DNA from 3 places in the Nocardia sp. NPDC055321 genome. Region 2 is predicted to be linked to each of the others. Evidence: riboswitches for the same ligand, from Rfam matches in the RefSeq annotation. Region 2 holds a riboswitch; each other region holds the start of a gene.
What was found. A riboswitch is a leader RNA that binds a small molecule or an ion and turns the genes downstream of it on or off. The one in region 2 is predicted to bind S-adenosylmethionine.
Positions count from the first base shown of each region.

Region 1: another riboswitch for S-adenosylmethionine. It lies ahead of ACWIGI_RS12165 (bifunctional o-acetylhomoserine/o-acetylserine sulfhydrylase); the one in region 2 lies ahead of ACWIGI_RS24235 (aminotransferase class V-fold PLP-dependent enzyme).
Region 3: another riboswitch for S-adenosylmethionine. It lies ahead of ACWIGI_RS21095 (AfsA-related hotdog domain-containing protein); the one in region 2 lies ahead of ACWIGI_RS24235 (aminotransferase class V-fold PLP-dependent enzyme).

Region 1 covers NZ_JBSHMS010000006.1:197,338-207,678, forward strand. Annotated here, with positions in the region: gene ACWIGI_RS12150 (DUF3017 domain-containing protein) at 1-55, shown strand, start outside; gene ACWIGI_RS12155 (hypothetical protein) at 190-351, shown strand; gene metX (homoserine O-acetyltransferase MetX) at 422-1,570, opposite strand; gene ACWIGI_RS12165 (bifunctional o-acetylhomoserine/o-acetylserine sulfhydrylase) at 1,573-2,907, opposite strand; SAM riboswitch class IV at 3,003-3,113, opposite strand; gene ACWIGI_RS12170 (TetR/AcrR family transcriptional regulator) at 3,126-3,821, opposite strand; gene ACWIGI_RS12175 (MFS transporter) at 3,957-5,453, shown strand; gene ACWIGI_RS12180 (hypothetical protein) at 5,587-6,243, shown strand; gene ACWIGI_RS12185 (BTAD domain-containing putative transcriptional regulator) at 6,328-10,341, shown strand, end outside.
Region 2 covers NZ_JBSHMS010000015.1:141,141-151,481, reverse strand. Annotated here, with positions in the region: gene hpt (hypoxanthine phosphoribosyltransferase) at 1-23, opposite strand, end outside; gene tilS (tRNA lysidine(34) synthetase TilS) at 40-1,005, opposite strand; gene ACWIGI_RS24280 (zinc-dependent metalloprotease) at 1,077-2,186, opposite strand; gene dacB (D-alanyl-D-alanine carboxypeptidase/D-alanyl-D-alanine endopeptidase) at 2,200-3,624, opposite strand; gene ppa (inorganic diphosphatase) at 3,807-4,295, shown strand; gene ACWIGI_RS24265 (crotonase/enoyl-CoA hydratase family protein) at 4,368-5,186, opposite strand; gene ACWIGI_RS24260 (2-oxo-4-hydroxy-4-carboxy-5-ureidoimidazoline decarboxylase) at 5,333-5,653, shown strand; gene ACWIGI_RS24255 (YbaK/EbsC family protein) at 5,693-6,166, shown strand; gene ACWIGI_RS24250 (flavin reductase family protein) at 6,345-6,809, shown strand; gene ACWIGI_RS24245 (LysE family translocator) at 6,826-7,461, opposite strand; gene ACWIGI_RS24240 (biliverdin-producing heme oxygenase) at 7,577-8,236, opposite strand; SAM riboswitch class IV at 8,420-8,533, shown strand; gene ACWIGI_RS24235 (aminotransferase class V-fold PLP-dependent enzyme) at 8,587-9,900, shown strand; gene ACWIGI_RS24230 (hypothetical protein) at 10,032-10,220, opposite strand.
Region 3 covers NZ_JBSHMS010000012.1:212,122-222,462, reverse strand. Annotated here, with positions in the region: gene ACWIGI_RS21105 (hypothetical protein) at 1-751, opposite strand, end outside; gene ACWIGI_RS21100 (HAD family hydrolase) at 745-1,485, opposite strand; gene ACWIGI_RS21095 (AfsA-related hotdog domain-containing protein) at 1,482-2,201, opposite strand; SAM riboswitch class IV at 2,287-2,400, opposite strand; gene ACWIGI_RS21090 (MFS transporter) at 2,464-3,678, opposite strand; gene ACWIGI_RS21085 (hypothetical protein) at 3,840-4,412, opposite strand; gene ACWIGI_RS21080 (acyl-CoA dehydrogenase family protein) at 4,642-5,787, opposite strand; gene ACWIGI_RS21075 (lysophospholipid acyltransferase family protein) at 5,949-6,818, opposite strand; gene hflX (GTPase HflX) at 6,953-8,446, opposite strand; gene dapF (diaminopimelate epimerase) at 8,681-9,598, opposite strand; gene ACWIGI_RS21060 (TrmH family RNA methyltransferase) at 9,611-10,341, opposite strand, start outside.

The DNA.
Region 1 (10,341 bases), on a different contig from region 2:
CGGCTGCGCCATCATCGTGCTGGCGGCGACCATCAACAGCCTCGGTGTCACCTAGCCTTGCGGGTACCACGAGTCATGTCTGTTTCGTACGAATTATCCTGACGCACTGTCGGTTTCGTTAGGGTGACGGCTCCGTAACCCCGGTACCAATTACGGGACGAAGTCGCGTCGTCCACGTAATGTATAGGCATGACAGCGACCTTCGATGACATGGATCTGCGGGATCTGGTCGGCCTGCTCTCGCTCGAGGAACAGCGCGAACTACGTCCCGCGGTACTCCGCGTCCTGCACCGTTTGCCCGCCCAAGAAGTACTGCGCCGAGAACTCGGCCGCCGCCTCACCGAGGTCTGAGCCTCGACACAGCAATCCCCCGGCAGCAGCGCTCCCGGGGGATCATTTGTTTTGAGCTTCGGTACCGCAACTAACGGCGTGCGGCCCGGGCCAGCTCCATGGTCTGCACCATGAGTTTGCCCACCGCTTCGGTCTCGGTGAGGAATCCGTCGTGCCCGTCCCGGGAACGCACGATCTCCAGCCCCTTGCAGCCGGGTAGGAGATCCGCCAGTTCCTGCTGGGTTCGCAACGGATACAACCGATCCGAGTCCACGCCGCCGACCACGCACGGCACCGTGATCGCGCCCAGCGCCGCCTCGATGCCGCCGCGGCCGCGGCCGATGTCGTGCCGGTTCATGGCCTCGGTCAGCAGGACGTAGGTGGCGGGATCGAACCGCGAGATGAGCTTGTCCGCCTGGTACTCCAGGTAGCTCTGCACCGCGTAACGCCCACCGTCCCAGGGGTTCTCGTCGCCCTGGGCATGGTTCTCGAAGCGGTGGTCGAGCTCGGCCTCGGTCCGGTAGGTCAGGTGCGCGATCCGGCGCGCGATGCCCATGCCGGACATCGGCGCGGTCCCGGTGCCGTGATACGCCCCGCCCTGCCAGTTCGGATCGGACCGGATGGCCGCGATCTGGGTGGTCTGGGTGCCGATCTGATCGGCGGTGGCACGCGCGCCCACCGCCAGCACCAGGGCCGACCCGACCCGCTCGGGATAGCCGGCCATCCACTCCAGCACGCGCATGCCGCCCATCGACCCGCCGACCACCGATGCCAGCCGGTAGATGCCGAGCAGATCGAGCAGCTGCGCCTCCGCGGTCACCTGATCGCGAATGCTGATCTCGGGAAAGCGTGCGCCCCAGGGCTTTCCGTCCGCGGCGAGGGACGCTGGTCCGGTGCTGCCCTTGCAGCCGCCCAGGACGTTGGTGGCGATGACACACCATTCGCGGGTGTCCACCGCCGCGCCCTCGCCGACGATGCCGTCCCACCAGCCGGGCTGGGCGTGCTGCACGTTGGCGGGGCCGACCACATGTGAATCGCCGGTGAGGGCGTGCTCGACGAGGATGACGTTATCCGCGTTCGCCGAGAGTTCGCCCCACCGCTGCACCGCCAGGCTCACGTCGGGGATGACAGCGCCGTTCTCGAGCCGGACCTCCCCGATCGCAATGGTGCAGAGCGTCCCGTCGGGCGGCGGCAGCAAGAGATCCGCCGCTGGACGAGAGGTGCTCGATTCAATGCTCACTATCAGCTCGCTGCCGCAATCAGTCCCGCGCGCAAATCCGCCAGGATGTCGTCGATACCTTCGATACCCACGGCCAAACGCACCAGACCAGGGGTGACGCCGGACGCGAGCTGCTCCTCGGGAGTCAGCTGGGAGTGGGTGGTCGAAGCCGGATGAATCACGAGCGAGCGCACATCCCCGATGTTAGCGACATGGCTGTGCAGCACCAGCGCGTCCACGAACTTCTTGCCCGCATCGACACCACCGGCCAGCTCGAACGAGACGATCGCGCCGACGCCCTTCGGTGCCAGCTGTTTGCCGCGCTCGAACCAGGGGGAGTTGGGCAGACCGGCGTAGTACACCGACTCCACCGCGTCCTGCCCGCTCAGGAATTCCGCCACCGCCTGGGCGTTGGCCACGTGCCGCTCCACCCGCAGGCTCAGCGTCTCGATGCCCTGGCTGATCAGGAAGGCGTTGAACGGCGATACCGCCGCGCCGAGGTCGCGCAGCAGCTGCACGCGCGCCTTGAGCGCGTACGCCGGTGCGCCCAGGTCGGCGAAGACCACGCCGTGGTAGCTGGGGTCCGCGGTGGTGAAGCCCGGGAACCGCGGCTTGCCGTCGGCGTCGGTCACGGTCCAGTCGAAGGTGCCGCCGTCCACGATCACGCCCGCGACCGCGGAGCCGTGCCCGCCCAGGTACTTGGTCGCCGAGTGCACGACGATGTCCGCGCCGTGCTTCAGCGGCTGGATCAGGTACGGGGTGGCGACGGTGTTGTCCACGATCAGCGGAACGCCGGCCGCGTGCGCCACGCCCGCGATGCCCTCGATGTCGAAGATCGAGCTGCTCGGATTGGCGACGGTCTCACCGTAGAACGCCTTGGTGTTGGGGCGGACGGCCGCTTCCCACTGGGCCAGGTCGTCCGGATCCTCGACGAAGCTGACCTCGATGCCGAGCTTGGGCAGCGAGTAGTGGAAGAGGTTGTACGTGCCGCCGTACAGGTGCGGGCTGGACACGATGTGGTCGCCGGCCTCGGCGACGTTCAGGATCGCGTAGGTCTCCGCGGCCTGGCCCGACGACACCAGCAGCGCCGCCACGCCGCCCTCGAGGGCGGCCACGCGCTGCTCCACCGCGTCCTGGGTGGGGTTCATGATGCGGGTGTAGATGTTGCCCGGCTCGGCCAGGCCGAACAGTGCCGCGGCGTGATCGGTGTCGCGGAAGGCGTACGAGGTCGTCTGGTAGATCGGCAGGGCGCGTGCGCCCGTGGCCGGATCGGGGGCCTGCCCGGCGTGCACCTGCTTGGTCTCGAAGGACCAGTTCGCGGGATCGAGGTTGGCAGCGGGCGCGGTCGAGTCACTCATGATTACTGCTCCAGGAAGAATCGCCGTATACGGCGGAAGGCTTGGGTTATCGGAAGGCGAATTGGCTTCGACAACAACACATCTCGGTGCCTCCTACAGTGCGCTTGCGCTCGGCCTTCGAGCGCCCGGTCTTCACCCGGAGCACCCCACCGCAGCTGGAGGGTTGCCGATCAGCGAGCCGGGGCTTGGCGCTGATGCTCTTGACCTGTTTCGGGATTCTAACGGTGCTCGGCCGCGATGTCGGCAATGGGGTTACCCACAGTCGGAACGGCGCAAATACGGACGAACTCGTGATAGGCGGTGACCACCGCGTCGGCCATGGCGCGCGCGGAGTCGGCGAGCACGCCCTCGAAACTGCCGAGCTCGGCCTCGCACTCCACGCCCGCGCGCATGATGGCGTGCCAGGTGCCGGTGATCAGCCGCACCGGCAGTGCGTCCGGGTCGGTGCCGAGCCGCTCGCCGAGCACGGTCGAGGTCTCGCGCATCTTGTAGTCCGCGGCGTCGAGACTGCGGGCGCGCACGGCGGGGGAGTGCCTGATGATGTTCTGCATCTGCTGGAACCAGCGGAACGGCAGCGGTTCGTCGCGGTCGATGATGCCCTCGATCATCTCCAGGTAGCTGTTCAGTAGCGCCTGCAGCTCGTTCCCGGTGATCGGCTGGCGGCGCAGGTTGTCCGCCAGCGTGCCGCCGAAGTCCTCGATCGGCGCGATGACGATGTCTTCCTTGCTGTCGAAATACCTGTTCACCGTGCGCGGGGAGACGTCGGCGGCGTCGGCGATCTGTTCCACGGTGGTGGTGTCGAAGCCGTGCTCGTCGCACAGGCGCAGCGCCACGTCGATGACCCGGGTACGGGTCTGCTGCTTCTTGCGCTCGCGCAGGCCGGTGCGGGCGGTCGGCGATGACGGCTCGAACATGCCCCGATGGTAGCGCGGACCGGAGAAATCATGTCCATGGACGCCAACTGTCGCAGTCGGACATTTTTCTCTTGACGCCAATTGTCTGGGAGTGCCACGATGAGCTCGGCTGTTCGGAGCAAACGAGGAGTAGGCATGACCGGCGGGACGGCAACGCTCGAACCTGACGAAATATCAAGTGAGACAAAAAATTCCGCACGATGGTGGGCTCTCGGCGTCATCGCCGTCGCGCAGCTGATCGTGGTGCTCGACGCCACCATCGTCACGATTTCGCTGCCCTTCGCCCAGCAGGACCTGGGCATCAGCGACGGCAACAAGCAGTGGGTCCTGACCGCGTACACGCTGATCTTCGGCGGACTGCTGCTGCTCGGCGGGCGGCTGGCGGACTACCTCGGCCGCCGGCGCGTCTTCATCGCCGGCCTGGTCGGTTTCGCACTGGCCTCCGCACTGGCCGGGCTCGCGCAGAACGGCGCACAGCTGTTCGCCGGACGTGGTCTGCAGGGCGCGTTCGCGGCGCTGCTCGCCCCGGCGGCGCTGTCCCTGGTGTCGGTGACCTTCACCGAGGCCAAGGAGCGAGCCAAGGCGTTCGGCGTCTTCGCCGGGGTCTCGGCGGGCGGCGCGGCCATCGGCCTCATCGCGGGCGGCGCGCTGACCGAGTACGCCAGCTGGCGCTGGTGCCTGCTGGTGAACACCCCGATCGCGTTGCTCGCCGTGCTGGGCGCGCTCGCCTTCGTGGTCCGGGACGTACCGGCCCCGCGGACCGGCGGATACGACCTGCCGGGCGCGATCACCTGCACCCTCGGCCTGATCGCGGTGGTGTACGGCTTCAGCCGCGCCGCCGAGGACGGCTGGCTGGCCGTCTCGACCCTCGGGCTGCTCGCCGGCGGCGCGGTGCTGCTGGCGCTGTTCGTCGTCATCGAATATCGCAGCTCGAATCCGCTGCTGCCGCTGCGTATTCCGGGTGAGATCAACCGCGGCGGGTCGTTCCTCGTGGCGCTGCTGGTGCCGATCGCCATGTTCGCCATGTTCCTGAACCTGAGCTTCTACATGCAGATGACCCTGGGGTACTCCGCGCTGAAGACCGGTTTCGCGTTCATGCCGTTCCCACTGGGCATCACCATCTCCGCGGGCATCACCAGCGTGCTGCTGCCCAAGCTCGGGCCGCGCCCGCTCATGCTGGCCGGTGCTGTGCTCGGGGCGGCCGGGCTCGTCTACATGGCGCAACTGGACTTCGGTTCCAGCTACGCCGCGCTCGTGCTGCCCGCGATGACGCTGATCGCGCTCGGCATGGGCCCACTGTTCGTCTGCATGCAGACCACCGCGCTGCACCAGGTCGACGACGAGGATTCCGGTGTGGCCAGTGCGCTGCTCAACGCCGCGCAGCAGGTCGGCGGGTCCATCGGCGTCGCGCTGCTCACCACGATCGCGGTGCAGGCCGCGGAGCGGTACGCCACCGACAATCCGACGGTCGACAACCTGGCGGCACGGGCCGCGATCCACAGCTACGACGTGGCCTTCTATTTGGGCGCGGTGTTCTTCGTGATCGCGATCCCGGTGATCGCCTTCATGATTCGGGACAAGCCGTCGAGCCTGCTCGAGGGGTCGGAGCGCCCGGTGCACGTGGGGGTCTGAGGTCGGCGCCGGTCTTCGATGGTAGAGGCCCGTGGGCATAGATCCCTCGCCCCGTCACGGATTCGCGCCGTGACGGGGCGAGCCGCAAGTCGATGGCAAGTCGTGGTCAACAGTGGCGGTTCATGGTGGGCGCATGAGCATCACCACTGAACTACCGGCCGACAGTGACTTCCGCTGGCGGGCATACGCATTGATCGGGGGCGGTGTGCTGTTCGCGATCGGCAACGCACTGCACCCGCTGCGGCACTCCGAGGAGGCCGAGCAGGCGGCGACCTGGGTCGCGGCGCACGTGAGCTTCAGCGCGGGCGCGGTCCTCATGGCCGCCGGGCTGCCGCTGGTGACCGCGGCCTGGCGCTCGCTCGGGCGGCCGGGCATCGCGAGACTGGCCGCTGTCACCCGCGCGCTGCTGTATGCCGGTCTGGCCGTGGCCATTCCGATCGGTGGATATCACGAGGCGTTCGTGGCGCCCCGGCTGTCCCATCACGAACAGCACGCCATCGAGACCGCGGCCATGCCGGTGAACGGGCCGCTCGCGGCCTGCTTCCTCGTCGGCTTCCTGCTGTTGGCCGGCTGCGCGTTCGCGGCCCCGAACACCCTGCTCGCCCGGCCCGCGGCGGCGGTGCTCGTGGTGTCGGTGCTGGTGATGGGTGCGGCCGAAGGGCTGCCGGGCGCGGAGGGGTTGTGGATCATTCCCGGCACGATCGCGGTGGGCCTCGTCGTGGCGTTCGCCGGGGTGCGGGCGCTGCGGGGGACGGATGCGAGCACGCCGCGGGTGGCGATGAGTTCCTGAGTGATGCCGGTTCCGTGGGGGAATCGACCTCGAGCTTGAAGACGTTGAGGTTGCGAAATCGGCTGGGCGCGCGATGCTTCAGCCGTGGTGATCGTGGAACTGCTCGGGGCGCTGGGTGTCCGGGTGGACGGGCGGCCCGCGGTGCTGCGCGGGCCGATGCAGGCTGCGGTGCTGGCGCGGCTGGTGGCGGCGGGCGGGGAGGTCGTGTCGGCCGACCGGCTGATCGACGATCTGTGGGCGGGCGCGCCGCCGCCGAAGGCGGCCGGGTCGTTGCAGGCGCACATCTCGCACCTGCGGCGCGCGCTCGAACCCGAACGTCCGGCCCGGTCGCCCGCCCGCGTCGTGGTGTCGCGGGCCCCCGGCTACGCGCTCCAGCTGCCCGCCACGGCGGTCGACGTCTGGCATTTCGAGCGACTGTTCGCCGACGCGGCGGGCCACACGGACCCCGACGCCCGCCACCGTCTCCTGGACGCCGCGCTCGCCCTGTGGCGCGGCCCGGCCTACGCCGCCTGCGCCGATGCCGCCTGGGCCGCCGCCGAGATCACCCGCGTCACCGATATGCGCTGGACCGCAATGGAACAGCGCGCCCAGGCGGCCCTGGACCTGGGCCGCCCCGGCGACGTCGCCGCCACCCTGCCCCGCCTGCTCCACGAACAACCCGGCCGCGAGGAAGCCGTCCGCCTGCTGGCCCTGGCCCACTACCGCCAGGGCCGCCAACTCGAGGCCCTGGCCGTCCTGCGCCGCGCCCGCACCACCCTCCACGCCGATTTCGGCATAGACCCCGGCCCGCCCCTGCGCGCCCTCGAGTCGGCGATCCTGGCCCACGATCCGGCCCTGCTGCCGCAGTCGGCACCCCGGGTGCCGGCGGGCCCGGCTCGAGAGACGGCCGACCCCGCCGCACCGCCGACCATCCGCGTGGCTTCGAGTCCGCCCGGGCTCGAGCAGGTTTCGGATCCCGTCGCGGCGCGCCCGGAGCCGCATCTCGCTACACCGCTCGGTGCCCCCGCGCCTCCGGGACCCGCCACCGCGCAGTCGCCGGTGCCCGGACAGCTGTCGATCCCCGTCCTTCCGGAGCAGGGAGCCGCGACCACGCCGGGCCGCGCAGTCCACCCGGAATCGGAATACTCCACCCCGCAGGCACGGGATCTCACGATCCCGCACGCGATCGAGGCGCCGAGCGCCGAGTCGACCTCGGTCACCGCTGCGGAGTCGCCAGGTCCGCCCGGGACGTTTTCCGAAACCATCGACTCGCCGAACCGGTCGGCGTCGCCGTCCACTTCCTCGAATTCCAGCGCCGGCTCGGCGGACTCCACCGCCTCGTTCGGAGACCGCCTACGTGTGCGTCCGGGTGCGATGGTCGGCTACACAGCGCAGCGCGCCGTCCTACATGCCGCCGCCCGCGAATCGGCCCGGGGTGGAGCGCGGCTCGTCTGGATCGAAGGTGAAGCGGGAGCGGGCAAGTCGACCCTCGTCGGTTCGGTCATCGGGGACCTGTCCGAGTCGGGCTGGCGGGTGGCGGTTGGCAGTTGCCCGGAGGTCGACGGCGCACCGGCCGGCTGGGCCTGGCAGCAGATCCACGACGAGTTGTCCTATGTGGCAGCCGAGTTGGAGTCGACAAGGCCGACCCCCGTCACAGCTGTGTGGGCTCGCGGGGAGGCGATCGGTCCGTCGTACCCGGCTCCGGAGGTCGCCGGTGAGACCTCGAATGCCGGCGGTGCGGAGACGAGTGCGTGTGGTGACGGATTCGCCTCCAGCGACGAAGAGCCGGAGCGCACTCGCGCGGATCGAAACATCGCACGCGCGGTTCGAGATTCGGGATCTCGTTCGCTGGGCGGAGGAATCGACTCGGATCGCCGGGCGGCCGGGGACACCGCGTTCGGGCTGGCTCGGACGGTGGCGGGGCGGTGCGCGTGGTGGGGGCGGCGGCAGCCGGTGGTCGTCGTGGTGGAGGACGTGCACCGGGCGGACGGGGCGACCCTGCAGATGTTGCGGCAGGTGGTGGCCTGGACGGCGGGGACACCGGTGTTGTTCGCGGTCACGGTGCGGGGGTCGGAGGTGCGGGACGAGATACGGGCCACCTCGGCGGCATTGGCTGCGGTGACCGTGGGGCGGTGTGAGCTGGGCGGGTTGGACGCCGGGTCGGTGCGGGCGGTCGCGGAGGGGGCGGGGCTCACCGGGCTGGACGAGGACACCGTGCGGCTGGTGTGCGCGCGAACCGGGGGTAACCCGCTGTTCGTGGTCGAGTTGGCGAAACTCGCGGCGGCGGAAGGTGATCTGCTGGGGGTGCCGCCGGGGGTGCGGGATGTGTTGCACCGCAGGATCGCCCGGCTGCCGGACGCGGCGGCGCGGATGCTGCGGCTGCTGGCGGTGTGGGGCGAGGCCGCCGAGTTCGGCGTGCTGCCGCTGCTGCTCGACGAGAACGAGGACGCGCTGGTCGATCTGGTGGACACGGTCGTGGCGGCGGGGCTGTTACGTACCGAAGGGCGTCGAATCCGGTTCGGGCACGCGCTGATTCGTGATGCCGTCTACTCCGGGATTCCGGCGTTGCGGCGCGCCCGGATGCACGGGGACGCCCTGCGGGTGGCGGCGCGGGCGGCGGCGCCCGATGTGCACGCGCTCGCCCATCACGCGCTGGCGGGTGGCGACGCCGTGCGTCCCGAAGCCGCTCTCGGCCACGTGGTGACCGCGGCCCGGCACAGCGCTGCCCGCCGGGCCTTCGCCGAGGCCGCGCCGCTGTGGCAGGCCGCCCTGGAACTGCACGCCCTCGCCGGTCACCCCGAGGACGGCTCCGACCGGGCCGCCGGGACGGCCATCCTGGAGGCCCGCTGCGAACTGGTGGGCGCGCTGGCCCACGGTGGCAACGACGCGGCCGCCCGGTCCCTGCGTCACCGGGCTCTCACTCTGGCGGAGTCCCTCGGCGAAAGCCCTCCCGGGACAACGGAATCGGCGCGCGATCTGCCGGACGCCACGACCGGCGCGTATCAGGTCGATCGCCCGGATGCCCACGCTGTGGCTCGCGCTCCGCTCGATTGGTCCGAGGGGTCGTTCGAGCCCCGGTTGTCGGGGGACCCGCGCGCGCCGCGTGAGTCCGCAGGGCCATCCGAGCCCTCGTTGTCGGGGGTGCCGCGCGTCGAGACCGCGCGCGGGTCGTCCGATCCCTGCCGGTCGCCGGCACCCGCTGACTGGGAGTCGGCATCCCCGGTGCTCGGCGCGCCCACGCCGCCGATCATCGCGGCTCACCTGGACCGCGTCCGCGAGCGAGCCGACGCCGCGCACCTCGCGCCGGACCCCGCCCGCGACCCGATCGCGTGCGCGCTCGGCTCGTGGCGGGCGCCGGTGATCTGGGAGACCCGGGACAAGCGGCTGCCCGACGCCCGGATGATCGACGCGCTGCGGACCGCGCTGGCCCGGGAATTGGCGCCCGGCGACCGCGTGCGGCTGCTGACGGCGCTGGTGTTCGAGGTCGAGGGCGACGACGACCCGCTCGCCCGGGCGGCCGCGGCCGAGGCGGTGCTCACCGCGCGGGCGCTGGGCGACGCCGAATCGCTGTGTGCCGCACTCAATGCCAGGGCCTTCCTCGCGCTGGGGCCGGAGCTGTGGGACGAGCGGGAATCGCTGACCGCCGAACTGCTCACCGTCGCTACGGCCGCCGGACTGGTCGAGTTCCAGGCGGTCGCGCACTTCCTGGGCTGCCTCATCGCCTGCGGGTCGAACGATCTCCTGCGGGCCCGCGCCGAGGTGGAACGCGGGCTGGAGTGCGCGACCGGCGGCCAGTTGAACCAGATGCTGACGGTGCTCTCGCTGTTCTCCGCGGTGCTCGCCGTCCTGCACGGCGACCTGGACACCGCCGAACGCGTCTATGCCGAACGCAGCGCGGAGATGATCGCCTCGGGCACCGCGAACGGCCCCGAACTGCTGCTCGTCTCCGGGATGATGCTCGGCTGGGCGCGCGGGGATCTGTCGGCGCTGGCCGAACCCCTGGCCCGCGTGTACGAGGTCGCCCCGCACGCCATGGTGTACCCCTACGTGGCGGCCCTGCTCGACGCGGGCGATGCCGACCGGGCCCGGACGGTGTTCGACGCGGCGGCACCGGTCAAG
Region 2 (10,341 bases):
GACGCGATGTCGTCCCCGTACACGTCCGCTGGTATCCCTTCACTGATGGTGTCGACCGGCATCGGTGTCGACGCGGTCCCAGCCAAGTATGAGCGTGCCATGTTCACGCGCGGCAACCAACCTCGTCCCACTCGGTGAACCCCCGAGCGCGACCCCGCCCTGCCCCCGCCATCGCGTCACGAGCGCCTCCACCGCACGTAAAGTGGTGTCCGTCAATGATTTTGCGCCGCCCTCGAGCAACCAGGCACGAATGGCGCGGCGGCGAATCGCGGCCGGCGCAGTGGCGAGCGTCTCGATCTCGAGTCCACGCCCATTACGAGACGCAGCCAGCAAACTTTCAGCGAGCGCGTCCAGTGCCTCGCCGTCCTCCCGCAGCTGCGCCGCCGTCCGGGCCAGCGCCGGGGCCACGCCCCCCTGCAGCACCTCCTCCAGCAGCGGCAGCACCTCGGTCCGCAGCCGCACCCGGGTGAACTCCGGCGCGAGATTGTGCGGGTCCTCCCACGGCGTCAGCCCGGCGTCCGCGCACAGCTGCCGCGTCACCGCCCGCCGCACCCCCAGCAGCGGCCGCCCCCACGGCTCGTCGAACTCGGCCATGCCCCGGATGGACCGCCCGCCCGACCCGCGCGCCAGCCCGAGCAACACCGACTCGGCCTGATCGTCGAGGGTGTGCCCGAGCAACACCGGCAGCCCGCCCCGCGCCCGATCCAGCGCCTCGTAACGCGCCCGCCGCGCCGCCGCCTCCGGCCCGCCCGCCCGCCCGACCTCGACCCGCAGCACCCGCGCCGATCGGCATCCCAGCCCCAGCGCCGCCGCCGCCGCGTCCCCGGCGACGTCCCCCGACCCCTCCTGCAATCCGTGATCGACGACGAGCGCGTCCACCGCCTCGGCCTCGACCACCGCGGCGGCGGTCAACGCCAGCGAGTCCGCACCCCCGGACAACCCGACGGCCACCACCCCACCCGGTGGCAGGTACCGCCCGAGCCACTCCCGCACCGCGTGCCGCATCACCAACGCGGCTCGCGTCTCGGGCAGTCGGGGACGGTCACTCACCACCAGATCGTCGCACGGAGTCCCCGCTATCCCAGGACTCGGGACACCCAGAGCTGGGGCTCGCCGATTTCGGCTGTGCGGGGCAGGGTTTCGGCGTTCGTCCAGATGGTGTTGAAGCGGTCCATGCCGACGGTGTTCACCACCTCGTCCACGAAGGCCTTGCCGCGCACGTACTGCGCGACCTTGGCGTCCATGCCGAGCAGCGCCCGCAGCAGGCGCTGCAGCGGGTTGCCGGGCCGGCGGCGGCGCTGATCGAACGCCGAGCGGATCCGGGCCACCGACGGCACCACGGCCGGGCCGACGGCGTCCATCACGTGGTCGGCGTGGCCTTCGAGCAGGGTGCCGAGCATGAGTAGGCGATCGAGGGCCTCGCGCTGCGGTTCGGCCTGGGTGGCGCGCAGCAGCCCGACGACGCCGCCCGCCGGGTCCGGCTCGCCGCGGCGGCGCTCCTTGACCGCCTCCAGCAGCCGCCCGAGCATGTCCTGCAGCGGCTCGTCACCCGCCTCGCCGAGCAGTTCCACGTTGCGCTGCATGTACTCCGCCAGCCACGGCGCGGAGGAGAACTGCACCCGGTGCGTCACCTCGTGCAGGCAGACCCAGAGCCGAAAGTCGCTGGGCGGCACCCCGAGTGCGCGCTCGACCGCCATGATGTTCGGCGCGACCAGCAGCAGCGTCCCGTCCGGGCCGCTGAACGGGTCGTACTGCCCCAGGATCGCGGTGGACAGGAAGGCCAGCATGGCCCCGGCCTGCACGCCGCCGGGCTTGCCCGCGAACCGGCCCTGTTCGGCCGGATCGACCCCGGTGCCGGTGAGCTGGGCCATGGAATCGGCGGCGGCGGTGATCCAGCCCGGCCGGTCCACCACCCGCGCCGCCGGAATCGCGCCGTCGTCGATGAGCCCGCTCACCTCGCGCACCGGGCCCTCGGCCCGGATCGAGGCGGCCGACAACTCGGCCACCGCCTGCTCGGCGGCGTGCCGGGTGGTGCGCGGACCCGCGGGCACCAGCGCGGCGCCGGTGCGGGCGGCCAGCGTCCAGTCCACGGCGCCGGTCAGCGCCGAACGGGACCTGGAACCGGTCTCGACCAGCACGCCGTCACGGTGAGCACCGGCGGCCGAATTGTCGTGGGATTCGGTCATATTCATCCACCCGTCAGGAGCAGCCACAATTGCGCAGGACCGCGGCGAAGGCATCCAACGCCGGACGGCTCGCACCGGGGAGCCGCTGGTTCGACATCAGCGCGAAGGTGAGTACGCGCCCGTCGTTGTCGAGCACATACCCCACCAACGAGCTTGCCACGTCCAGAGTTCCGGTCTTGGCGCGAACCCAGCCCGCCGCCGCGCGATTACGCTCCGTGTAGCGCTCGGCGAGGGTCCCGGTGGCGCCCGCGACCGGCAGATAGTCCAGCAGCGCGGCGAGCGGATCCGCGGCGCCCGCGTCCGGGCCCGAAGTGGCCTGCGCACCAGCGTTGTACGGCAGCGCCGCGACCGCGACCAGGCGATCGAGCAGGCGCGGCGGGATCAGATCGTCGACCGAGAGCCCGCTGGTGTCGTGCAGCGTCAGTCCGGCGGTGTCGAAACCGGCCGCGCGCAGCGTGGTGCCCATGGCGGTGACGGTGCCGTCGAAGGACAGTTCCGCGCCGGTGGCCGCCGCGATCTCCCGGCCGATGGTCTCGGCCAGTACGTCGTCGGAATGAACCATCATGTCGCGCAGGCGATCCCGCAGCGGCGCGGAATGCACGGCGGCGACCTCCACCGCGCCCGGGGAGGCGTTCCCGATCCGCGTCTTCCCCGGATCGACGCCCAGCTCCTGCGCCAGCCGCCGCCCGGCGTCGAGCGCCGGGGTGGTGGTGCGCGGGGAGTACTCGATCAGGGGATCGAGCCGGCCGCCGTCGATCATCACCGATTCGATCGGCGCGATGGATCCGCCGCCGATATCGACCGGATCCCAACCCTTGGCCATGGTCGGGCCCGCGTACGCGGAGGTGTCGACGACGATGGTGTCGAACTTGCGGCCGGTCTTGCGAATCTGCTGCACCAGATCCGCGAGCCGGGGCCCGTTCTCGTAGTAGCCCTTACCGTCCGGCTGCGCGGTGAGCGTGGGATCGCCGCCGCCGACCAGCACCAGCTCGTTGCCCGCGGTCCCGGCCATCACGCGCGTGGTCACCCGGTGATCGGGCGGCAGGGCCAGCAGCGCGGCGGCGCTCAACAGCACCTTCGCGTTGGACGCCGGAATCATGGGTTTGTCGGGATCCATTGTCCAGAGCACGTTTCCGGTCTCGGCGTCGGTCACCGAAGCCGCGAAGACACCCAGATCCGGCGTGGTCGCCACCTGCGCCAGCGCGGCCGACAGCCCGGCGGCCGTCGGCGCGGGCGCGGTCGCCGGCGCGGGACTCAGCTGCTGCAGCGCGCGCACCGGCGAGGGCGGCGCGGCGATCGTCAAGCCGCCGTGCCGGAACTCCTCGGTCCACGGCTGCACCGTCAGCACCACCGCCGTACCGGCCGCCAGCACCACGACCAGCACCGATGAGACCACGATCCAGGTTTTACGACGCCGCTTGGCTTCCAGCCCACCCATGTTCTGCTTGTTCCGAGCCACCTGCCGCCGTCTCCCTGATGTCTGCCTCGGGCGTCGAATAAGCCTCGGGCGTCCCTGCCGAACCCACGCACCCGGGTCCCACACTATCCTCGTTGCGCAGTCGTTCCCCCGAACGAGCTGGCGAGTCGGCAGCCCTACCGCCCACCGAAAAAGGAGATGACGTGGAGTTCGACGTCACCATCGAGATCCCCCGGGGTCAGCGCAACAAATACGAGGTTGATCACGAGACCGGACGCGTGCGGCTGGACCGCTACCTGTACACCCCCATGATGTACCCGGCCGACTACGGCTACATCGAGAACACGCTCGGCGGCGACGGCGACCCCCTCGACTGCATGGTGCTGCTGCCCGAGCCGGTCTTCCCGGGCGTGATCGTGGAGGCCCGCCCCGTCGGCGTGCTCATCATGAGCGACGAGGCCGGCACCGACGAGAAGCTCGTCGCGGTGCCCGCCGGCGACAAGCGCTGGAACCACATCCAGGACGTCGAGGACATCCCGGAGTTCCAGCGCAAGGAGATCTCGCACTTCTTCGAGCGCTACAAGGACCTCGAGCCCGGCAAGTGGGTCAAGGTCGAGGGCTGGGAAGGCCGCGAGAAGGCCGAGAAGCTCGTCACCGAGGCGTACGCGCGCCTGCAGGAGCAGGGCCACTGAGCTCGCGCTGACACGACGAAGGGTGGCACGGAATTCCGTGCCACCCTTTCGTTTTCACGGCTTCGCGAAAAGCTACTTCCCCTGGAAGCGCGGCGCCCGCTTCTCGAACACGGCCTGGATCGCCTCGGTCAGATCCTCCGAGGGCAGGAAGGCCGAGTTCCACGCCGACACGTAGCGCAGGCCGTCCGCGACCTTGCCCGCCTTGGGCTGATCGAGCACGTCCTTGATGCCCTGCACCACCAGCGGCGGGTTGTCCGCGATCTCCCGCGCCATGGCGTGCGCCGCCGCCAGCACCGCGTCCTGATCCTCGAAGACGTCGTTGACCAGGCCGATCTTCTCCGCCCGCGCCGCGTCGATGTCCTTGGCGGTGTACGCGAGCTCGCGCAGGTGGCCTTCGCCGATGATGCCCGGCAGCCGGTGCAGCGAACCGATGTCCGCCACGATCGCGACCTTGGCCTCGCGCAGACTGAACTTGGCGTCCGCGCTGGCCAGGCGGATGTCGGCGGCCGCGATCAGATCGAGCCCGCCGCCGATGCACCAGCCCTGCACGGCCGCGATCACCGGCTTGACGCAGTTCGCCACCGCGGTGACCGAATCCTGCATGGACCGCACCTGCTTGAGGAAGTCGGTGCGCGGCCCCGCCAGCGCGCCGCCCAGCAGCGGCCCGAAGACCGGCGCCATGGCGGGCAGGTCCAGCCCGTAGGAGAAATGCTTACCCGAACCGGCGAGCACGATGGCCCGCACCTCGGGGTCGGCGTCGAGTTCGCCGAAGATGAGCGGCAGCTCACGCCAGAAGTCCGGGCCCATGGCATTACCCTTGCCGGGGCCGGTCAGCGTCACCGTCGCGACGTGGTCCTTGCTCTCGACCTCGAAAGCCTTCCAATCGGTCATCGGTCCAGCGTATCGGGGGTGCGGAAGGTCCGGGCGGGCGGTGTAAATCCTGTGCTAAATCTGATGCGGCGCACTGGTTTCCGATCACCTGCCGGACAGACCATTATTCGGCCCCCCGAACCGCGCTCACCGTGATGGAGGTCCTGATGCTGATGCATCACGGGCTCGGCCTCGACCACTTCAATTCCCTCCCCCGCCGCCGTGCCATCCACGCCCTCTACGAATGCTGCTGCAGCGTCACCTGGGCCGAGAAGATCGCCGACGGCCGGCCCTACCCGGGCTACGACGCCCTCTTCACCGCCGCCGACGCGGAACTGCACGCCCTGTCCCCCGCCGGCCTGGCCGAAGCGTTCGATTCCTGTGCGCACGAATCCGTTTCGGACCGGACGGTCGCCGAGCTGGCACGCATCACCCGCGCTCGGCTCACGCGCATGCTCGGGCCGGAAGCGGGATATCCCGAATACTGAACCCCGGCACATCCACCGCAATCGCTCTACCCTTGTCCCATGCGCAGGTCCTTACCACCGGTCGCTGCCAGAGTCTCCGACACACTCATCGCCCGCGGGCACCACGGGGTGATCCTCACCCAGCCCCGTCCCGCACACACCGCGCAGGACGCCGCCCAGGCGCTGGGGGTCGCACTGGGAGCGATCACCAAATCCCTGGTTTTCCTGCTGGACGACGATCCGGTGCTGCTCCTGGTCTCGGGCGCGCACCAGGTGAATCTGGAGTCCACCGGGCGAAGATTGGAGGGGACGCTCTGCCGCGCACCCGTCACCATGGTCCGGCAGCTGACCGGGCAACCGGCCGGTGGCGTCGCGCCGGTCGGGCATCCGCTCAATCTGCCGACCTTCATCGACACCGCGCTGGCGGCGCACGGGGAGCTGTGGGCAGCCGGCGGGCATCCGAACACGGTCTTCCGCACCACCTTCGGCGAACTCGTGCGCATCACCGCCGGGCTGGCCATCGACGTGGACTGACCGCGATCACCGCATCGTGCATTCGGGACAAACCGAACGACTCAATTTCGGACCGTGCGGAATATCCGGCGGCTCGACAACGTAGGTTCGGAAGGTGACCGATTCTCCGACGCCCGGCGCCGAGCTCCACGTGCCCGACGACCTGAGCGGCATCACCGCCCAGCAGTATCGCGCCGCCATGCGGCACTACCCCGCGGGCGTCACCATCGTCACCCTGAACTCCGACGGCGGGCCGGTCGGCTTCACCGCGACCTCGTTCGCCTCGCTCTCAGCCCAGCCGCCACTCATCTCGTTCAACATCGCGGCCACCTCGTCGAGCATCGCCGCCATGACCAAGGCCGAATCGTTCGTCGTGCACTTCCTCGGCGAGCACCAGAAGCACCTCGCGCAGCGCTTCAGCCGGACCGCGGAGGAACGCTTCACCGACCGGTCGCTGTGGACGACGCTCGAGACGAGCGAACCGGTGCTGCACGGCACCCCGATCTGGGTGCGCGCCACCGTGCACCAGCTCATTCCGATCGGGGACCACACCCTCGTCATCGGATTGGTGACGCGGGTGCACGACAACACCGAGGACGCACCCGCGGTCGGGCCGCTGGTGTATTACGACGGCGCGTATCACCGCGCGGAGATCGCGGACTGATTCGCAGCGCGGAGGGTCAGGTCGCCGACGCCGCGGTGCCCACGCCCAGCGCCGCGAGAATCCCCGCGCTCAACTGCTCCAGCCGATCTCGCACCCGCGGCCGGCGCAACAGCTCCACCGCCCGCGCGGCCACCATCGCCAGCAGCACCATCTCGATCGCGGCGATGACGGATTCGATCGCGCCGAGCGCCAGGGTGTTCGCGAAGGTCACCTCGGTGAGGAACTGCGGCAGCACGGCGAGATAGAAAAGCCCGACCTTCGGGTTCAGCACGCAGGACAGCAAACCGGCGGCGAACGCCGAGCGAACCGAGGCCGCGCGCCCCTGCGGCGCAGCGCCCGTGAGCTCCGACTCCGCCTCCCGCCGGGCCCGCCGATGCGCGAGCAGCGCCCGAACCCCGAGGTACACCAGGTAGATTCCGCCGATCACCTTGAGCACGCGATAGGCGGTGGCGGACTGCTCCAGCAGCGCCGCGACACCCGCCGCGACCACCAGCGCCCAGACGATGCCACCCGCCGCCGACCCCGCGGCCGCCGCGATCGCCGGACGCGGACCGGCCATGGCGTAGCGCAGCACCAGGAAGGTGTCGGGACCGGGAGTCAGGGCCAGCAGCACGCACAGCCCGATGAAGCTCAGCAGCAGAGCGGGATTCACTCACCCATGGCAGCGCATCACCGAGGTGGATGCAAGGGAATACCGCCATGGGTGAGCGGGAAGACCGCCGCCCGCCCTGATGAAACGGGTCAACGGCCTTCCGGGCGTCCGGAATTCAGATTCGCGCGCCGAACTCCGTGCCCAGTTCGCGGAACACGTCGGTGTTCAGGGAGAAGGCGAGGCGGGCCTCGTCCAGGACGCGCTCGACCTCGCCTGCGGCCAGCGGCAGCGCGTCCAGATTCGCCCGGTACTCGCGCTTGAACGCGGCCGGATTGGCGATCTCGTCGAAGACGTAGAACCGCACACCGTCGCCCTTCTTCGGCAGGTTCCACAGCTTCTCGGCGGTGCCACGAATGACCTGGCCGCCCGAGAGATCGCCCAGGTAGCGGGTGTAGTGGTGCACCACGTAGCCGGCGGGCCAGGTCTGCGCGCATTCGCGCACCCGGGCCGCGTAGGCGGCGGTGGCGGGCAGCGCGGTCAGCTCGTCACGCCAGTTCGGTCCACCGAGGTGGGCCAGATCGGTCTCCAGCGCGGCCAGGCGCGCCAGCTCCGGGCGGATGAACGGGCCCGCGGCGGGGTCCGAAGCCAGTGCGGCCGTGTCCTTTTCGAGTGCCTCGTAGACGAACCACAGCTGCGAGGTGTAGCGGTAGAACGCCTCCACGCCCAGCTGACCCGTGAGCAGGTCGCGCATGAACGTGGAATGCTCCGCCTCGGCGTGCTGCTGCTCGGTCGCGGTGCGGATGAGCGTCGAGAACGGTGTGCTGGTCTCCAACATGATCGAGCATCCTCGCTTCAACTCCCAGGGCGCACTACTTTGGCTACCCTAACTTCAAAATCGACTGTACGGGTCAGCAACGTTCTCGCGATTCGACCTTTCCGCCCCAGCCCATCCAACTTTCGGATGATTTTCCGGAAGGGGTTGACAATGCCGCCGATCGTCTGCAAGCCTTCTCAATCAGGTCATGAGTACCAGCGCAAAGCCCTGGCTAGCTGGTCGGCAACCCTCCTCCGCGGTGGGGTGCTCCAGGTGACGACCGGGCCGCCGCCCGACCGGGCGCGGCAAGCGCGGACTCTCGATCATTCTTTTCTCCGATCGCGCGTCCCTTGCCCCGATGGGATTTCGTGATGACTGCTTTCGCCGACCGCAGCTGTGCCCCCCTCGCCACCGTCTCCGGTTGCGACCTGCGCGTACCCCTCGTCCAGGGTGGCGAGATCGACTACGCCAACTTCGACTACGCCGCCAGCGCACCGGCGCTGGCGCAGGTCACGGACCGGGTCGCGGCACTGCTGCCGTACTACGCCAGCGTGCACCGCGGCGCGGGCTACGCCTCGCGCGTGTCCACCGACTGCTACGAGGCCGCGCGCGGTTCGGTCGCCCGCTTCCTGAACGCCGCCGACGACCAGGTCACGGTGTTCACCCGCAACACCACCGACGCGCTGAACCTGCTCGCGGCCTGCGTGCCCGGGGACACCGTCGTGCTGGACGTGGAACACCACGCCAACTTCCTGCCGTGGACCCGGCACGGCCGCCGGGTGGTGCCGGTCGCGGACACCATCGAGGAGACCGTTCAGCGCGTGGTCGCCGAACTCTGCGCCAAACCCGCCGCGCTGCTGGCGATCACGGGCGCGTCCAACGTGACCGGCGAGCTGCTCCCGCTGGAGCGGCTGGCGTGGATCGCGCACCAGTGCGGGACCCGCATCCTGGTCGACGCCGCGCAGCTCGCCCCGCACCGGCGAATCGATCTGCGCGCCACGGGCATCGACTACCTGGCCTTCTCCGGGCACAAGGCGTACGCGCCCTTCGGCGCGGGCGTGCTGGTCGGCCGCCGCGACTGGCTCGACGCGGCCGAGCCCTACCTGGCCGGCGGCGGCGCCGTGCGCTCGGTGACCCCGGACCGCGTGGAATGGGCGCCCGCCCCGCAGCGCCACGAGGCCGGGTCGCCGAACGTCCTGGGCGTGGCGGCGCTCGCCGCGGCCTGCGACACCCTCGCCGGACTCGACGAGACCGAGGTGCTCGAGCACGAGCGGTACCTCACGCAGCGGCTGCGCTACGGATTGACAACCGTTCCCGGCGTGCACTTCCTGCGGGTGTGGCGGGACAGCACCGACGCGGTCGGCATCGTCGCGTTCACCGTGGACGGTTTCGAACCCGGGCAGGTCGCGGCGTATCTGTCGGCCGAGCACGGCATCGGGGTGCGTGACGGGCGCTTCTGCGCGCATCCGCTGCTCGCCCGCCTCGGTGTGGACGCGGCGCTGCGGGCCAGCATCGGACTGGGCACCACCGCCGCGGATGTGGATCGCCTCGTGGACGCGATATCCACACTCGTCCACAAGGGTCCGGGCTGGGACTACGCCAAAACTGACGGCCATTGGAACCTCTCTCCCGAAACCCGCCCGTTCGCCGCCACCGACGCGGGTGCGGCCCCCTGCGGGTTCTGACGTCCCGGCGTTCGCGGTCGCATCGAATAGGATTCGATGCGACCGCGGTACCGCACGTGAGACACGGCCACCGGGAACAGGACCCGATCGAGATCGCGGGTGCTCCGCGCGCCGATCCGCCAGCGATCGCGCTACGGCACCAGGTATCGCGCCGCGAGCTCCTCCACCACCGGGTCGTCGTCGCCCACGGCGTTCAGCAGATCGAGATCGTCCTGCACGGACAGCTGCCGGCCGTCCTCCTGCTCGATGTCGGGCGGCCCGTCCTCCGCCAACTGCCGGATCAGCTTGGCCCGCACCCGCTCTCGCAATGAATCGCTCATAGCGAGAGCATGCCCCGGCCGTCGGCTCTCATTCCCCCGGCACGCCGCCGGGGTGCGGTACTCGATGCCCGCCTCGGGCGGAACTCGATGCCAACTGGAATACGGTGCAACGCCGAGTTAT
Region 3 (10,341 bases), on a different contig from region 2:
CGCCGTAGTTCTGCTGGTAGCTCTGCCAGAGCACCACGACGCTGATGACGCGGTTCGCGCCCGGCGCCTCCGGATCCGGGAAGGGATTCGGCAGTGTCGCGCTGTACGAACCGGAGCCGGCGGCATCGGTGACGAAGACGTTCGGCACGCCCAGCGGACCCGGCCTGGTGGGTGCGTCCGGGTCCAGATCCCGTGCCCGCAGGGACATCACGGTGTAGAGCGAGTCGGGGATCAGGTCGGTGAACTCGAAGCGGAAGTCACCGTGGTGGCCGTCCTCGCGCACACTCACCTCGACGGTCCCGCGAGCGCGCAGCCACTGCTCGAGGGTGATCGGGGTGGTGAGCTTGCGCCCGTCCTCCGGTCGCAGGTCCGGGATCGGCGTCTCGTGGAACGCGTAGCTCGGGCGCCGGACCGATTCGGCGTCCGGTCGCTGATCCGGCGCGAACACGATCGGATAGTTGTTGGCGGGCAACGGAAGCGGCAGCGTGTAGAGCACGCTCGCCGCGTCCTCGCGGGACAGTTCCGCGTCCAGCTCGCGCACGATCGTGTACGGCGCGGCCGCGCCGAACTCGGGCACCGGGGTGTCGGCGGCCACGATCGCCCGCCCCCACCGCCTGGTCACCGAACCATCTGGCCCCGAGTCGTTGAGGAAGCCGACGACGATGAAATCGCCTGCGGCGTCCAGCACTTCGCTCGGCGGATACAGCGGACCCTGGGTGGTGGGGGTCAGCTCGTAGATCTTGTTCACCATACCGATTCCGCTTCCCGCTCGGACAGCAGGCGGCCGGGCGCACCGACCGTCGCGCTGACCCGATCACTCAGATGAATCCAGCCGTGCGTCCCGGCCCGCTCCAGCAGGACCGGATCCGCCCCGCGGAAGCCGGGGTGCGCCACGGCCGACAGGAACGGCAGATCACTGGCGTGATCGCCGTACCCGAAGGTGTTTTCGAACTCGATTCCGTGCTCGCGCAGGAACTCCGAGACCGCGTCCGCCTTGGCCGCACCGATCATCGGCCGCAGGACCTCGCCGGTCAGCAGCCCGTGATCGTCGACCACCGGGGTGGTCGCGATGAGCCGGTCCGCACCCAGCGCCGCGGCGACCGGGGCGATGGCCGCCGCGAACGATCCGGACAGCAGCACCGTGACCGCACCCGAATCCCGATGTGTCGTAAGAGCTCGCACGGCGTCGGTGTAGTACGCCGCGCCACCGGCCTCGAACTCGGCGAACCAGCGCTGCCCGGCCTCGGCCAGTTCCGCGCCCGGCACCCCGCGATAGGCGCGGTAGTAGTGCCGGTTCACCTCCTCGCGCGGCACACCCGCGGCCGCGCGCTCCTTGATCTCGCCGGAGACGCGCGCGTAGCGGCTCCCGTCGTCGCCGTGCTCGGCGAGCCAGAAGCGCAGGAAGGTGAACATGCTCTTGACGGTGATGAGGGTTTCATCGACGTCGAAGAACGCCGCCGTGCGCACCGGCGCGACGGCGCTCACGCGACCTCGTTCAGATGCGCGGCGATGGCCTTGGCGGCCTTGTGCCGTTCGATGCGGGTGATGCGCTCGTTGGGCAGCGCCGCGTACCCGATCCGGGCGTCGGCGACGTTGTTCCCGGCCTGGCGCACCTGCACCTCGATCGAGAATTCCAGCTTGCCGGGATCCTCGATCGAGATCGGGGTGAGCACCGCGTGCAGCGTGCCGGGCAGCGGGAACAGGAACGCGGTGAAGTTCAGTTCGATGCTGTTCCAGACGATGTAGAAGTGCTGCTCGGGCCAGCGCCGGCCGTACTCGAGCTCGAACGCCCCGAGGAACAGCTGGCGCACCGCCTCCACGATGACGATCCCCTGCACGTGCTCGCCGGTCTGATGATCCAGCAGCAGCTCGTTGTCACCGTGGATTCGCAGATCGGCGCTGAACTCGGTCGCCGATTCCTGAACCAGGTTGGCCAGCAACACATTCGAGTTCTGGTACTTGTGCACCTGATGCCGCGGCGCCGGTTCGGCGACCGTGTCGACCACCCGGAGCCCGGCGGGCGCGTGAATGGCCGCCACGTGCTCGATGTAGTCCAGGTCGTGCCGGGTGATCCCCTGCCCGATCCGGACGGTGAGCGGCTCGGCCGCCTCCCGCAATCCCCCGCTCCGCAGCACGGCCACCAAACCGGAGACCGTGAATGCCCGGTCGTCCTCCGCGAGACCCCGGAATCGATCTGCCACCAGTACCACCTCGCGGAGGTTCAGGGTCGCGGATTCCGGAGTCGCCGAAGAGAGTTGGGCTACAGACATTGTTTTCCTCCGAGAGCGAAGACGCTTATGGCGACGCGTTCGCCGCCATCCGGTCGTCACCCGGAGCACCCCGCCGCCACTGGAGGGTTGCCGCCCAGCAAGCCGGGGCTTGTCGCTGGAACTCATGACCGTGTTCGAAAACTTATGTGGCACTGCGTATTACCAACAATGATTCAAACCAGGCTGGTCGAAATCAATTCCGGACGGCATCGGGGACCCGGGTCGAGGCGTAGGCCAGTGCCGCGCCCGCCACCGACAGGGAGGCGATCACCAGCGCGACCGACGAATACCCGCGGTGTGCAACGAGATTCGCCAGCTGCGGCCCCAGGGAGGCGCCGAGGAACAGCGCGAAGGTGTAGAGCGCGGTGGCCGCGCCCCGTCCCGCGCCCGCCTGCGCCGCGATTGCCTGCACAGCGGCCGGCGCCGCGACCGCGATGGCCCCGACGAACACCAGCAGCCACACCGCGACCCAGATGCCCCCGAGCGGTACCGCGGTCACCGCCGCCGCGACCCCGGCGATGCCGAGCGCGCCGATCACCCGGGTCTCCGGCGCGATGACACCCAGGCGAGTGGCCAGCAGCGGAACCGCGATCATGGCGGGAATCGCACTGGCGCGCAACGCCAGTAGCGCGCCGTTGCTCGCGCCCACGCCGTCCGGCGGTGAGAGCTGGATTCCGGTGTAGATGCCGACGAACGAGCCGAGCACCGCCAGGCAACTGACGTACAGCAGCACCAGCCGGGGCCGCCGCAGCAGCGCGCCGAACGGCGCGAAAACCGTACGCGGCGTGTCGGCAACGACGGCGGCGGGCTCTCCCGCCGCCGGATTCGCGCCCAGCACGAACCACAGCAGCCCCGCCGACAGCGCGAACGCGACCGCGCCGGTGACGAAGATCGCGTGCCAGCCCCAGGCGGCGCCCACCAGCTGCGCCAGCACCTGCGCCACCACCCCGGCGGCGAGGAAGGAGCTGGTCAGGCAGGTCAGGGCGAAGATTCTGCGTTCCGGGGCAATGCGTTCGGACAGATACGCGAAGGCCGCCGGGGCGAAGAACGACGCGGTCAGGCCCTGCAGCACCCGGGCCGCCAGCCCGAGGCCGAGCCCCGGCGCGAGCGCGACGATCAGCGAGCTGACCACCGTGGCGAGCAGGCCGCCCACGATGACCGGCCGCCGGCCGAAGCGATCCGAGAGCGGCCCCGTCACCAGAAAGCCCGCGCCGTAGGCCAATCCGAAGGCCGTGGTCGTCCAGGTCACCGCGGATGTGGAGGTTTCCCAGTCCTCGGCGAGCCGATTCAGCACGGGCAGCACGACATACAGCTGCCCGACCACGAGAATGCCCACCGCGCACACGGCGCCGACGGTCCGGCCGGTGGGCGCCCACAGGGTGGGTTGGGTATCCGGCGGCGCGCTCACACGCCCACCCGCGATCGACTGAGCTCGCCGCGCGCGCGGGCGGCGGCGCGTAGCAGGGTGATCATTGAATCCCTTTCGTAGACAACGGAGTCCACGTCTATCAAGGGACGCTCCCCCGCCACGAGAGTTACGTGCGAGGTGATCGCAAGCCGGTGCGGGGGTCAGGTGAGGATGAAACTCAACAGCTGTGCGTCGCGGCCGTCACGCCAGTAGGAGTAGCCGAACCACACGCCCGGGGTGACCTCGCGGATCTCGTCCCACAGCTGCGGGGTGGGCGAGGGGCGATAGTTCAGGACCCAGGTCGGCCCGCCGTCCACGACCGAGGGGCCGCGGTACACGTCGGCCTGGTAGACCTCGACACCCGCGCCGGTGACGCGGTTGAGCAGGTAGCCGCCGTCGGGTCCGGTGAAGAAGGTCTTGCCGATCCACAGCGCCGGCGACCACACCTGCATGTCGGCCGGTTCGGCGACCCACCCGTTCTTGACGCCCATGGGCACCGCGCCCTGCGGTGCGTCGCGGTACAGCGCCTCGAGCTGACCCGGGCCGCATCTGAATCTCAAGGAATCGATGGTCGCCGCGCGGTCGCCGTCGTAGAGCACGCACCCGCCGCCGTAGTCGGCGTCGGCGTGCGCGGAGGGCGCGATCGCCGGGGCAAGCGCGATGGCGGCTCCGAAACCGGCGGCAGCCATGCCGACGGCCAGTGCGTTCCTGAGAATCTCTCGGGTTGTTCGCATTGCGTGTCTCCATCGGGTAGGACCCGACCCCACACGCCATGCTAATTCGCTATCAGTTAGCTGCTCAGTACTGTCGCCTAAATGAGACCACTCGGTCTGTAGAGATTCCGGCCCGGGAGAAGTGGCCCGGACCTGCGCCGGCGCACCTCCCCGCCCGGCCGCTCCCCCCGTCGACGCCACGCGGGGCCGCGCGGGAAACACCCGCGCGGCCCCGCGACATCGACCGGGATCAGGTCAGTTTCAGACCGCGGCCGATGATCTCCTTCATGATCTCGGTGGTGCCGCCGTAGATCGTCTGCACGCGGGCGTCCATGTAGGCCTTGGCGATCGGGTACTCGCGCATGTAGCCGTAGCCGCCGTGCAGCTGCAGGCACTTCGTGATCAGGTCGAGCTGTTCCTCGGTGCTCCAGTACTTGGCCATGGCGGCTTCCTCGACCGTCAGCTTCCCGGCGTTCAGGAGCTCGATGCAGCGGTCGACGAAGACGCGGACGGCGGTCGTCTTGGTGGCCAGCTCGGCCAGCACGAAACGGGTGTTCTGCTGTGCGCCGATCGGCTTGCCGAACGCCTTGCGGTCGCGGACGTACTGGATGGTGCCCTGCAGCGAACCCTCCATGGCGGCGGCGGCCATCACGGCGATGGACAGGCGCTCCTGGGGCAGGTTCTGCATGAGGTGCACGAAACCCTGGCCCTCGGTGCCGAGCAGGTTCTTGCCGGGCACCCGCACGTCCTGGAAGGAGAGCTCGGCGGTGTCCTGGGCCTTGAGGCCGATCTTGTCGAGGTTGCGGCCGCGCTCGAATCCGGGCATGCCGCGCTCGACGACCAGCAGCGAGAAGCCCATGGCGCCCTTGGCCGGATCGGTCTGCGCGACCACGATCACGATGTCGGCGTTGATGCCGTTGGTGATGAAGGTCTTGGACCCGTTCAGGATCCAATCGTCGCCGTCCTTGACCGCGCGGGTCTTGATGCCCTGCAGGTCCGAGCCGGTGCCGGGTTCGGTCATGGCGATGGCGGTGATGATCTCGCCGGTGCAGAAGCCGGGCAGCCAGCGCGCCTTCTGCTCGTCGTTCGCCAGTTCCAGCAGGTACGGCGCGATGACGTCGTTGTGCAGGCCGAAGCCCAGGCCGGAGTACTGACCGTAGGTCGCCTCCTCGGTGACCACCGCGTTGTAGCGGAAGTCCTTCACCCCGCCGCCGCCGAACTCCTCCGGCACCGCCATACCGAGGAAGCCCTGCTTGCCCGCCTCCAGCCAGACCGCCCGATCGACGACGCCGTCGTGTTCCCACTGCTCGTGGTTCGGCGCGACATGCTGATCGAGAAACTTTCGGAACGACTCCCGGAACAGCTCGTGCTCCGGTTCGAAAATAGTGCGTTCCACGCCAACCTCCTGAGTGCCACAGCGGCCCATCGCCGATGTGGTCCACGGTACTCGAAAACGGAATGGCTGTTAACTTCGAGTCTCCGGAAAGAGGTTCGAACTGCGACTCCTAACCGAAGAGCCGCAGTCCACAGTGCGGGAACCTGGGTAAACCTAGGGTCTCAGAGACCCACGGCGGACAGGGTCCGCCCGAGCAGGCTGCGGCCGCGATCGCGATCCCGCTCGCCGAGCAGGAACCCCAGTTCCTCCTCCACCGCCTTGGCCACGACCACCTGCAGTTCCGCGGCCGCGGCGGCGACGTCGGCGGTATCGCGCCAGGGCGCGGTGTCGATCGGGGTGCCCAGGGCGAAGTAGAAACGCTCCGGCTTGGGAATGATGGTCGGGCCCAGGCCCCGGATCAGCGGCGGCGTCAGACTGCCGCGCAACCCCAGCGCCCGCACCAGGCCGCGCACCGGGCGCATGACCGCGTCGTCACCGTCGAAGACGATGTCGAAGATGTCGTCACCGCCGATCATGGCGATCGGGACGATGGGCGCGCCGGTCTCGATGGCCATCTGCGCGAAGCCGGTCCGGCCCTCCCACAGCAGCTTGTACTTCTGGCCCTTGCCCCGCATGGCTTCGCGGCCGCCGCCGGGGAAGACCGCCACGGCCTCGCCCTCGCGCAGCAGCGCGGTGCAGTTGTGCCGATTGCCCCGCACGATCCCCAGGTGGTGCAGCGCGTCGCGCAGCACGGGCACATCGATCAGCACGTTCTCGGCCAGGCCCCGCACCAGCCGGTTGTGCTTCACCAGAATCTCGTGCGCCAGCAGCGGCGCGTCGGTGCCACCCGCGAGGGTGTGATTGCCGACCAGGAGCACCGGGCCCTCGGTCGGGAAGTTCTCCAGCCCGTAGAACCGCGGACTGAACCAGGCGCGCGAGGGCGCGACCAGAACATCGATCAACCGGCGATCCCCATCGGTCAACTCGACATGCAACGGCGCACCGTCGGTCAGCCGATCGGTCACGGCCGAATCGGCGTCATTTCGAGACAAGACATCCCTCCCTGCAGAGATATTCGATAGCCGCATGCTAACGAAATCCCGTGCGGGGCACCGTGTGTGGGGTCACACCCGGAGACGGCGCCGCGGTGATGGCAACACCGCGGCGCCGGATGCCGAATCGGACGTCAGTCCGCGGACTCGTCCGAATCACTGGATTCGGTTCCCGCGTAAGCGAACTCGGCGAGCACCCCCGCGAGGGACTGCGGCACCCGGGCCCGCAGGCGCGTGCCGGACTCCTCGTGCTCGGTGCTCAGGATGCGGCCGTCCGCGTGAATACGGGCCAGCAGATCACCGCGGGTGTAGGGCAGCAGCACGCTGACCTCCACGTCGAGGTTCAGCGCCGTCGCCAATCGCTCGCGCAGCTCGTCGATGCCCTGGCCGGTGTGCGCGGAGACGAACGACGCCTCCGGCAGCCAGCCGCGCAGCTGGGTGAGCTCCATCGGATCGAGCGCGTCGATCTTGTTGACCACCAGCATCTCCGGCGGGGCCGGGGTGCCGGTCTCGCGCAGGACGTCGGTGATGACCTCGCGCACGGCCTTGATCTGCATGTCGGGCAGCGGATCGGACCCGTCGACCACGTGCAGCAGCAGGTCCGCGCCGGTGACCTCCTCGAGGGTGGACCGGAAGGCTTCGACGAGCTGGGTCGGCAGGTGCCGGACGAATCCGACGGTGTCGGTGAACACGACCTCGCGACCGTCCTCCAGCGCCGCCTTGCGCGTCGTCGGGTCGAGGGTCGCGAAGAGCGCGTCCTGCACCAGCAGCCCGGCGCCGGTCAGCGAATTCATCAGGCTCGACTTGCCGGCGTTGGTGTAGCCGACGATCGCGACCTGCGGAATGCCGCTGGCGGTGCGCTTGGCGCGCTTGGTGTCGCGCGCGGTCTTCATCTCGCGGATCTCACGGCGCAGTTTGGCCATGCGCTCGCGGATGCGCCGGCGGTCGGTCTCGATCTTCGTCTCACCCGGACCGCGCGTACCCACGCCGCCGTTCGCGCCGCCCGCGCGGCCACCGGCCTGCCGGGACATGGACTCACCCCAGCCGCGCAGGCGCGGCAGCATGTATTCCATCTGAGCCAGGGAGACCTGGGCCTTGCCCTCCCGCGAGGTCGCGTGCTGGGCGAAGATGTCCAGGATCAGCGCGGTGCGGTCGATGACCTTGACCTTGACGACCTTCTCCAGCGCGGTCAGCTGCGCCGGGGAGAGTTCGCCGTCACAGATGACGGTGTCGGCGCCCACCTCGAGCACCATTTCGCGCAGCTCGTCGGTCTTGCCCGAACCGATGTAGGTGGCCTTGTCCGGCTTGTCGCGCCGCTGGATCAGCGAGTCGAGCACTTCGGAACCGGCGGTCTCGGCGAGCGCGGCCAGCTCGGCCATTCTCGACTCGACCTGGGCGGGGGTGCCCTCGGTCCAGACACCGACCAGCACGACGCGCTCGAGACGCAGCTGCCGGTACTCGACCTCGGTGACATCCTCGAGTTCGGTGGAGAGCCCGGCGGTGCGGCGCAGTGCGGCGCGCTCCTCGAGCTGCAACTCACCGACGGTCGGCGACGCGGACCAACCGGTCTCGGCGTCGTCGGTGTGCTCCTCAGCGGGAGTGAACTCGTACGTTTCTTGTTTACTCATACGCCTCCATGGTCCCACGGACCAACCGAATGACGCATTCGGTTATTTCACCGCGATTCGCGGGAGGTTCCGTGGGGGCTTCGCCCCCACACCCCCTGGAGAAGAGACCGGGGGCCGAGCCCCCGGACCCCCGGCGGGACATCGAGCACAGCCGAACACGCGGGCGGCCGAGCCCTGTCCCCGAAGGGTCGAAGCCCAGCCGACCGGGCAGTCGACGGGCGCGTGTGCGTGGGGTCAGGCGTCCTGCCACCATTTGGCGGCGAGGGTGCCGGTCGCAAGGAGGACCGAGGGGCCGCGGAGCCAGGCGGCGCCGGACTCGACGCCCACGGTCACCGTGCCGCCGGGGATGTGGACCTGGATGTGGCCGGTGTCGGTGGCGAGGTCGAAGCCCTCGGCGGCCAGGGCGGCCGCGGCGGCGGCCACGGTTCCGGTTCCGCAGGAACGGGTTTCGCCCACGCCGCGTTCGTAGACGCGCATGTGGACGCCGCGCTGACCGTCGGAGGCGACGGCCAGAGGGGTCAGGAGCTCGACGTTGACGCCGTGCGGGAAGAAGGTGCGGTCGAAGGCGGGTGCGCGGGTCAGGTCCAGCTCGGACAGCAGCAGCGGGGTCAGGGCGGGATCGACGCAGGCGAGGTGCGGGTTGCCGACGTCGATGCCGAGGCCGGTGAACTCGCGGCCGTCGACGGTCGCGGTCGAGGCGCCGAGGACGCCGACCCGGCCCATGGCGACGGTGACCTCACCGTGCACGGGGTCGGCGTGGTGCACGACCACCGGGCGGGCGCCCGCGCGGCTGCCGACCACGAACTCGGTGCGCGCTTCCAGGCCGGTGGCCACCAGGTAGTGGGCGAACACGCGCACGCCGTTGCCGCACATCTCGGCGATGGAGCCGTCGGCGTTGCGGTAGTCCATGAACCAGTCGTCGGCGCTCACGCCCTCGGGCAGGGTTGGGAGAGCGCCGGTTTCGATGAGCGCGCCCGCGCGGGCCACACGCAGCACGCCGTCCGCGCCGAGGCCGCGCTGGCGGTCGCACAGCGCCCGCACCCGGGACTCGGTCAACTCCAGCCAGGCATCGGGGTCCGGCAGCACCACGAAATCGTTCTGGGTGCCGTGCCCTTTGCTGAATGCGATATCAGCCGCGTTCTCGTTCGCCATAGTCCTCACCACTCACCGCACCGCCCGGCGCTGCCGGGAAATTTCGTACAGGGCCACCGCCGCCGCCGACGGCGCACCGAGGGTGCCGTCGGTCGGAATGCACACCAGCTCGTCGCACACCTGCGACCAGGAGGTATCGAGCGCCTCCCGCTCGTCACCGAGAACCAGGATGGTTCCCCCGTCGAACTCGAAGTCGTCGAGGGCTATTCCACCGCGATCGTCACTGCCGACGATACGGGTCTCGATACCCCGCTCCGCCTGCCGGTCGGCGAACACCGCCACCTGGCTCGGTCCCGAGGCGCGCAGCACCGGGATCGCGAAGAGCGCGCCGTCGGAGACGCGCACGGTCTGGGGGTCGTACTGGTCGGCGCCGGTGCCGGTGATGATCACCCCGCCCGCGCCGAAGGCCACCGCCGAGCGGATGACGGCGCCCAGTCGCGCGGGCGCGGTCGGACGGTCGATCACGACCACGGTCGGCGGCTCCTGCGGGCTGCCCGGCGCGAAGTCCTCCAGCTCCATGCGCCGGGTGGCCGCCACCGCCACCACCTCAGGAATCCCCTCGGTCGGCTCGGCCAGCTCGGCCATCACCTCGGGTACCAGCCCCACGCTCGGCACCCCGCTGGTCTCGAGCACCTGCCGGGCCCACTCCGAGAGCTCGGTCGAGCCCAGCCGGTAGACGAGAGTCTCCAGGGGCCAACGGTATTCGAGCGCGCGGGTGATGGGCCGGCGGCCGTGCACCAGGA